One region of the Sphingobacterium bambusae genome, then DNA from elsewhere that is predicted to be linked to it. Evidence: riboswitches for the same ligand, from Rfam matches in the RefSeq annotation. Region 1 holds a riboswitch; the other holds the start of a gene.
The links. A riboswitch is a leader RNA that binds a small molecule or an ion and turns the genes downstream of it on or off. The one in region 1 is predicted to bind S-adenosylmethionine.
Positions count from the first base shown of each region.

Region 2: linked by a shared signal. The riboswitch ahead of SCB77_RS20260 (O-acetylhomoserine aminocarboxypropyltransferase/cysteine synthase family protein) and the one ahead of SCB77_RS04115 (5-oxoprolinase) in region 1 are both predicted to bind S-adenosylmethionine.

Region 1 is NZ_CP138332.1:982,598-986,431, reverse strand. Features, by position in the region: gene SCB77_RS04120 (DUF2891 domain-containing protein) at 193-1,272, shown strand; gene SCB77_RS04115 (5-oxoprolinase) at 1,301-1,567, opposite strand; SAM-I-IV-variant riboswitch at 1,633-1,727, opposite strand; gene htpG (molecular chaperone HtpG) at 1,896-3,782, shown strand.
Region 2 is NZ_CP138332.1:4,888,576-4,892,409, forward strand. Features, by position in the region: gene SCB77_RS20255 (homoserine dehydrogenase) at 1-266, opposite strand, end outside; gene SCB77_RS20260 (O-acetylhomoserine aminocarboxypropyltransferase/cysteine synthase family protein) at 314-1,621, opposite strand; SAM riboswitch class I at 1,853-1,966, opposite strand; tRNA gene SCB77_RS20265 (tRNA-Phe) at 2,128-2,200, opposite strand; tRNA gene SCB77_RS20270 (tRNA-Phe) at 2,242-2,314, opposite strand; tRNA gene SCB77_RS20275 (tRNA-Phe) at 2,356-2,428, opposite strand; gene mnmA (tRNA 2-thiouridine(34) synthase MnmA) at 2,612-3,703, shown strand; gene gap (type I glyceraldehyde-3-phosphate dehydrogenase) at 3,793-3,834, opposite strand, start outside.

The DNA of each region.
Region 1 (3,834 bases):
TTATTGAGGAATGCGACTAATTAATTTTTTGTGAACATTAGAAATCTGTAAATATGATCTGCTGATAATTTTTTGATCGGAATTCTACGATTAAATGCACGTAATTTTTAACTTTATCCCAAGTAATTTAGAACCTTACGCGCAAATTTTATGTTTCGACAACGAACAGTATGTTTTTTTTATGGTTTATTGATGTTTGTTTTTGCTGTTTCTTGTGAACAATCGGATAAAAACAAGGAAACGTCGACCAAAGTCCCCGAGAAGCTGGTGCTGACAGAAGAAAATGCCAAAGTAATATTTGCACTTCCTACCCATTGCTTAACGGTGGAATATCCCAATAAAATGGGCGAGGTATTGGGGAGTGCCGCAGATTTGAAAACACCAAAAGTACTACGCCCCATTTTTTACGGCTGCTTTGACTGGCATTCGTCGGTACACGGTTATTGGTCCATTGTTCGTTTGCTAAAGATGTACCCAGAGCTTGATGCAGCTGGAACCGTTCGACAGCAGTTGAAAGCGCACATCACTAAAGAGAACCTATCTGTAGAACTTGCTTTCTTCAACGATAAGAACAACCTTAGCTTTGAGCGCACCTATGGCTGGGCTTGGCTAATGAAGCTACAGCAGGAATTGCTTTCATGGGAAGATCCGGATGCTAAACAATGGGCCTCCGTATTGCAGCCTTTGGCCGACTTGTTGTCTAAACGCACGCAGGCTTATCTAACGAAACTTGTATACCCTATACGCACCGGTCAACACGAAAATACAGCCTTCAGTTTGACGCTCATGTACGAGTATGCGGAAGCGATGGGGGATCATGATTTGCTGAATGCGATAAAAACAAATAGCCTGCGCCTCTTCGAAAACGATAAGAATTGTGATCTAGCCTACGAGCCCAGCGGTTCTGATTTTCTTTCTCCTTGCTTGGAAGAAGCGTACCTGATGAGCAAGGTTCTCGCTAAAGACGAATATAAAACTTGGCTACTCAATTTTATGCCGGTGCTATTCGAAAAGCAAGTAGACCTGCTACAACCTGGTATCGTGAGCGATCGTACCGACGGCAAATTGGTGCACCTTGACGGCTTGAACTTTAGTCGTGCCAATTGCCTGTATGGCATTGGACGCGTGATTCCCGAATTGCAAGCCACTTTGGTTCCGTTGGCCAATCAGCATATCGAGTTTTCCCTTAAGAATATATCCAACGACGATTATATGGGTAGCCATTGGCTGGGCACATTCGCGCTGCTAGCGCTATCTAATCCCAGCCAATAGTTGCTGAATGACGGAAAATAAGCTGTCGTTACCGATGTAGTGGAATGAGGGTATTGTTCTCTAGGCGAACCTTGACAATTTGAATGCTGCTAAAGCCATCTTCTTTGGAGATGATAGGCGATAGATCAATGCCTTTTTTCGCCAAGGCTTTGAGAATCGCATTGCGGAAGGTCGATCGCGAAGCGCCCCAACCGTCACTTTCGACGATGTCATTGTTGATGGTAATCAGCTCCGGAATACTGTAGTTGCTAAATTGCTCCTGCAGATGGGAGGATAAATGAAGGACTGTTGACATACAATTTAAAATTAAAAGTTTAACCATAAATTGTATCCAGAAATTTGTGGGTGTAAAAACAAGCGTTAAACACATTAATTTTGGCTCTTTACCCGTATTATTTTACCACCGTGGTGACGACACTCGGTTGGTATTGCCTAGGCAATTCTGAATACTCTACAAATTTAGTAGTCTTTTTTGTTTTCTGCAACTATTTTATTAAAAAATGTAAACTCGTCAGTTTTTTGTTTTTCTAACGTCAGCAAACTGTCATCCTGTCTGCAAATCTCCTTTTGGAATATTCCTTGTTGATGCCATTAGCATAAAGTAGATAAAAACATAATAGTATATGCAAGAAAAAGGTAGTATTTCGATTCACACCGAGAACATCTTTCCGGTGATCAAAAAGTTCCTCTATTCGGATAACGAGATCTTTTTACGGGAGTTGGTGTCCAATGCAGTGGATGCGTCTCAAAAAATTAAACGTTTGTCGTCTTTGGGCCAGTTTCAGGGCGAGCTTGGCGATTTGACGGTCGACGTTAAATTTGACGAAGCGGCGAAGACGATCACGATCTCTGATCGCGGTATCGGGATGACCGCGGACGAGATTAAAAAATATATCAACCAGATCGCTTTTTCTGGCGCGACCGAATTCATGGAGAAATTCAAGGAAGCAAATGATGCCAATGAGATCATCGGTCGCTTTGGATTGGGCTTCTACTCGGCGTTCATGGTGGCCGACCGCGTAGAAATCGAATCCCTTTCTTACCAAGAAGGAGCAGAGCCAGCACATTGGACTTGCGATGGCAGTACATCTTACGAAATTTCGGAAGGTAGCCGCACCGATCGCGGTACGGATATTATTCTACATGTGAACGAAGAGTCGATCGAGTTCTTGAATAGAAGTCGCTTAGGTGATATCCTGAATAAGTATGCACGCTTTTTACCTGTTCCGGTTCGTTTCGGCACCAAAACCGAATCGCAAGCCGATGGTGAGGATGAAGAAGGAAAGCCAAAATATACATCCATCGACGTTGATAACATCATTAACAACACAAACCCTGCATGGACAAAAGCGCCGGCAGATCTAAAAGATGAGGATTATCTAGCATTCTACCGCGAGCTGTATCCAAATTCCATGGATGAACCTTTGTTCTGGATTCATTTGAACGTGGATTATCCATTCAATTTGACTGGTATTTTGTACTTCCCGAAAGTGAAAAACGAGATGGAGATCCAACGCAACAAAATACAGTTGTACTCCCGTCAAGTGTTCATCACAGATGAAGTGAAGGATATTGTCCCAGAGTTTTTGATGTTGTTACAAGGGGTTATCGACTCGCCGGACATTCCGTTGAACGTTTCTCGTTCGTTCTTGCAGGCAGATAGCAATGTGAAGAAAATCAATAACTACATCACCAAAAAAGTAGCCGATAAATTGAACGAACTGTTCAAAGCTGATCGTAAGAATTTCGAAGAGAAATGGAACGATATTGGCCTCTTTATCAAATATGGTATGTTGAGCGATGAAAAATTTGCGGAGAAAGCCAACGACTTCTGTTTGTTGAAAAGCACGGATGCCTCAAGCTATACCTTGAAGGAATACTACGAAAAGGTAAAGGATATTCAAGTCGATAAGGATGGTAACATCGTTTACTTGTATACCAATGATCAGGCGCAACAAGATGGCTTCATCGGCTCTGTAAAGGCTAAAGGCTATGATGTATTGGTGTTGGATGGTCCTTTGGATACGCATTTTACCAGCTATTTGGAGCAAAAAGGTGGCGAGAAGGTACAGGCTAAGCGTGTAGACGCGGATGTCGTAGACAAGTTGATACCGAAGGACGAACAGCAAACGCTTAGCCTATCGGAGGATGAGTCGAAGAAAGCCTCTGAGATCTTCGAAAAGGCTATCGCTAGAACGGATATGAAGGTGGAGATTGATGCCTTGGCATCGGACGATCTACCCGTAGCTGTTACGCTAGACGAGTTTATGCGACGGATGAAAGATATGGCTAAAACAGGTGGTGGAATGGGCTTCTATGGTACCTTACCTGATAACTATAAGGTAACGGTTAATGGAAACCACCCTTTGGTAAAACGTATCATCGAAAGTGGCGAGGATGAAGGTGCTCGATTAGCCAAACAGGCTTTTGATTTGGCATTGTTGTCACGTGGCTTACTGACCGGTGCTGATCTGACTTCCTTCGTGAAACGTAGTGTAGAGATGATCTAGGTAGCCTTAAGAAAAGCTTTTTACAGTTTTTAAAAGTGGCAAAAGGGGATAT
Region 2 (3,834 bases), 1.7 Mb from region 1:
TTTCCAGAGGTCAACGCTCTTTTGGTAAAGGTATAGGCCGCATCGGCATCGTCAATCAGCTCCACCACGGTGTTTATCTCTGGATCGGCCAATATGGCTTCAGGATCGGTGCTGAATAGTTCTGCAGGCAAGGTTCTTTTCTTATCCGCATTTTTTATAACGAATTTCTTAATTTCTAAATTTAACTTTTTTGTTTTTATAATATCATATAGACCCTGTCCCACGACACCGAAGCCAAACATGCCTATTATTAATTTCTCTCTCATCTTGTTTTGTTGTATCTACTTTATTTTAATATGCTTTAGGTTCTATTTTATTGAATTTTTTCAAACGCTGCCTGTAGATCGTCTTTGATATCGTCTACATGCTCGATGCCTACGGATAAACGGAGTTGGCCTGGATACACACCGGCGCTGCGCTGCTCCTCGTCTGATAGTTGCTGGTGCGTCGTTGCTGCAGGGTGAATGATAAGTGTCTTCGCATCGCCTACGTTGGCCAAGTGGCTGATCAGATCCAAAGCGTCGATAAATTCATTGGCTTTTTCTGCTCCACCTTTTATGGTAAACGAAAGCACCGATCCATAGCCATTCTTAAGGTACTTTTGGGCAGCCTCATGATAAGGATGATTCTTTAGTCCAGGATAACTTACCTTTTCAACCTGCGGATGTGCCTCTAGCCATTGCGCTATTTCATAGGCATTGTCCACATGGCGTTGCACGCGCAAAGAAAGGGTCTCCAATCCTTGTACTAAGAGAAAGGAGTTGAAAGGGGAGAGTGCAGGCCCGAAGTCGCGTAGGCCTTCCACCCGTGCACGGATGATAAATTGTATGTTTCCGAAAGGGCCGTTGGGGCCAAATACATCGGAAAATACCAAGCCGTGGTAGCCTTCGGAAGGTTCGGAAAACTGTTTGAACTTGCCGTTGCTCCAATTGTAATTTCCGCCATCGATAATTACGCCGCCAATACTAGTTCCATGTCCGCCGATCCATTTTGTGGCCGACTCGACAACAATGTGCGCCCCATGTTCCAAGGGTTTAAAAAGATAACCTCCAGCGCCAAATGTGTTGTCCACAATCAGGGGTAGATCATATTTTTTTGCCAAGGCAGATATTTTGTCGAAATCGGGAATGCTGTAGCTGGGATTACCGATAGTTTCTAGGTAAATAGCCTTGGTTTTGTCGTCGATTAGTTTTTCTATGTTTTCGGCTTCGCTATCCGCCGCAAAGCGTGCCTCGATGCCTAGGCGCTTGAAAGATACCTTAAATTGGTTGTAGGTGCCTCCATATAGATTGGCTCCTGCAACAAAATTTTCTCCACTCTCCAAGATGTTGGTCAGCGCGATAAACTGAGCAGCTTGTCCGGATGCCACAGCCAATGCGGCAACGCCGCCTTCCAATGCGGCAATGCGCTTTTCAAACGCGTCGGTGGTGGGGTTCATGATGCGCGTATAGATATTGCCAAACTCTTTTAACGCAAACAGATTGGCACCATGCTCAGCATTGTTGAATACATAGGACGATGTTTGGTAGATCGGCAAGGCGCGAGCGCCTGTTGTAGGGTCTACCTCCTGGCCAGCGTGAACCTGTAGGGTTTCGAATTTATGGGATTTATTTATTGACATAATATGCGGAATTAATGATTAAACAATGTTGTTATGCACACTTCGGGGAGAGAGGTGGTCGTTCGCAAAGATGAAATATCGACGGATGGGCATGTGCGTCGCCCATTGCCGTTTTTCAAGAACGACTAGCGCATTCGTGTGGCACAGCCAAAGCAACAAGAAATAGCGCTTAATGGATATACTACAGATGTAAATAATAAAATTGAATGTTGTGCTATCATTGTCTTATTTCATTTATATGCTCCAAGAAGATATTTCCTTGGACAGGAATTGGCACCTTTTCAACACCTGCTGAAGGTTGCCAGTGGGTCATCGAGCCAGTCTCTCGCCACTTCTTTATAAATCAAGACCTAGCCAATGGAAGGTGTTGATTAGTGTACCACAATTGAAGTACAGCAGCAAATATAGTCCTTTTTGCAGATAATGCAAATTATTTTTTTGAAAGATGGAAGTAGGATGGAAAAAGGCGTTAAAAGGAAAAGCCCCTTCGTAAGAAGAGGCTTTTGTGGTGCCAGCTGGATTCGAACCAGCGACACAAGGATTTTCAGTCCTTTGCTCTACCAACTGAGCTATGGCACCGTCAAGTTTTTATTTTGAATCTGTTACTTTCAGATTGTGGGTGGTGCCAGCTGGATTCGAACCAGCGACACAAGGATTTTCAGTCCTTTGCTCTACCAACTGAGCTATGGCACCGCTAAGTTTTTGTTTTAAATCTGTTACATTCAGATTGTGGGTGGTGCCAGCTGGATTCGAACCAGCGACACAAGGATTTTCAGTCCTTTGCTCTACCAACTGAGCTATGGCACCTTTTTGCAACGTATTTTTCTTCCATTGCGTTGCAAATCTAGGTTCTTTTTTTGAATTCTAAAACTTTTGCTGTAATTATTTTCGGGGCTCGAATCAACTGATTGATTTTGATTGAGATAAAATTACATCAAATAAACACTGTAGAAGGCTAAATAAGCTATCTTTGCACTTCACAAAATTATTATGAGTAAAAAAGGTAGAGTTTTGGTCGCAATGAGTGGTGGAGTTGACAGTTCCGTAGCGGCCGTCATGTTGCACGAGCAGGGCTATGACGTTATCGGTATTACGATGAAGACTTGGGATTATGCGTCTGCGGGAGGTTCGTCAAAAGAGACGGGCTGCTGTAGTTTGGATAGTATCAATGATGCTCGCGCACTCGCGGTGGGGTATGGCTTCCCTCATTATATTTTGGATATTCGTGACGAGTTTGGTGATTATGTGATCGACAACTTCGTTGATGAATACATCGCTGGTAGAACACCCAATCCCTGTGTCTTGTGCAATACGCATATTAAATGGTCGGCGCTTATGAAGCGTGCCGATAAATTGGATTGCGAGTTTATAGCCACTGGACATTACGCCAATATACGGATGCACGACAATGGCCGTTATGTGATTTCCAAAGGGCGGGATGAAAATAAGGACCAATCGTATGTATTGTGGGGCGTGTCGCAGGAAAACTTGGCACGGACGCAATTCCCATTAGGAAGTTTTACGAAGAAAGAGATACGCCAAATGGCCTTGGAAATGGGGCAGGCGGAGCTCGCGCAGAAATCGGAAAGTTATGAGATATGCTTTGTGCCCGATAATGACTATCGTGCCTTCCTGCGCCATAAAAGACCAACTTTGGACGAGGAAATCGGCCCTGGGAACTTTATTCTTTCTGATGGAACCGTGGTAGGTAAGCATATTGGCTACCCTTACTTTACGATAGGACAGCGTAAAGGCCTTGGAATTGCCTTGGGAAAACCGATGTTCGTTATCGAGATCCTTCCTGAAAGCAATTCGGTGGTACTTGGTGAGGAACACGAGTTGGAGAAATCACAGGCTTTTGTACGCGATATCAATTTGGTGAAGTATGCTTCGTTGGAGCAACCCTTGGAGGCGGTAACCAAAATACGGTACAAGGACGCTGGCGCGCAATCGCTGTTGACGCAACAAGGGAATATTATGCAAGTGGATTTTGCCCATCAGGTGAAAGGCATTGCACCTGGGCAGTCGGCAGTATTCTATGAGGGAAATGACCTGCTTGGTGGCGGCTTTTTGATGAAATAAAGTATGCTCCTCGATGGAGGATAAATCGAACATAAAAAGGGGATGCAAAATTTGCATCCCCTTTTATTTTATCGTTTATCGCGTTGCGATTAGAGTTTTGCGATCTCTTGTGCAAGGTCGATAATTTTGTT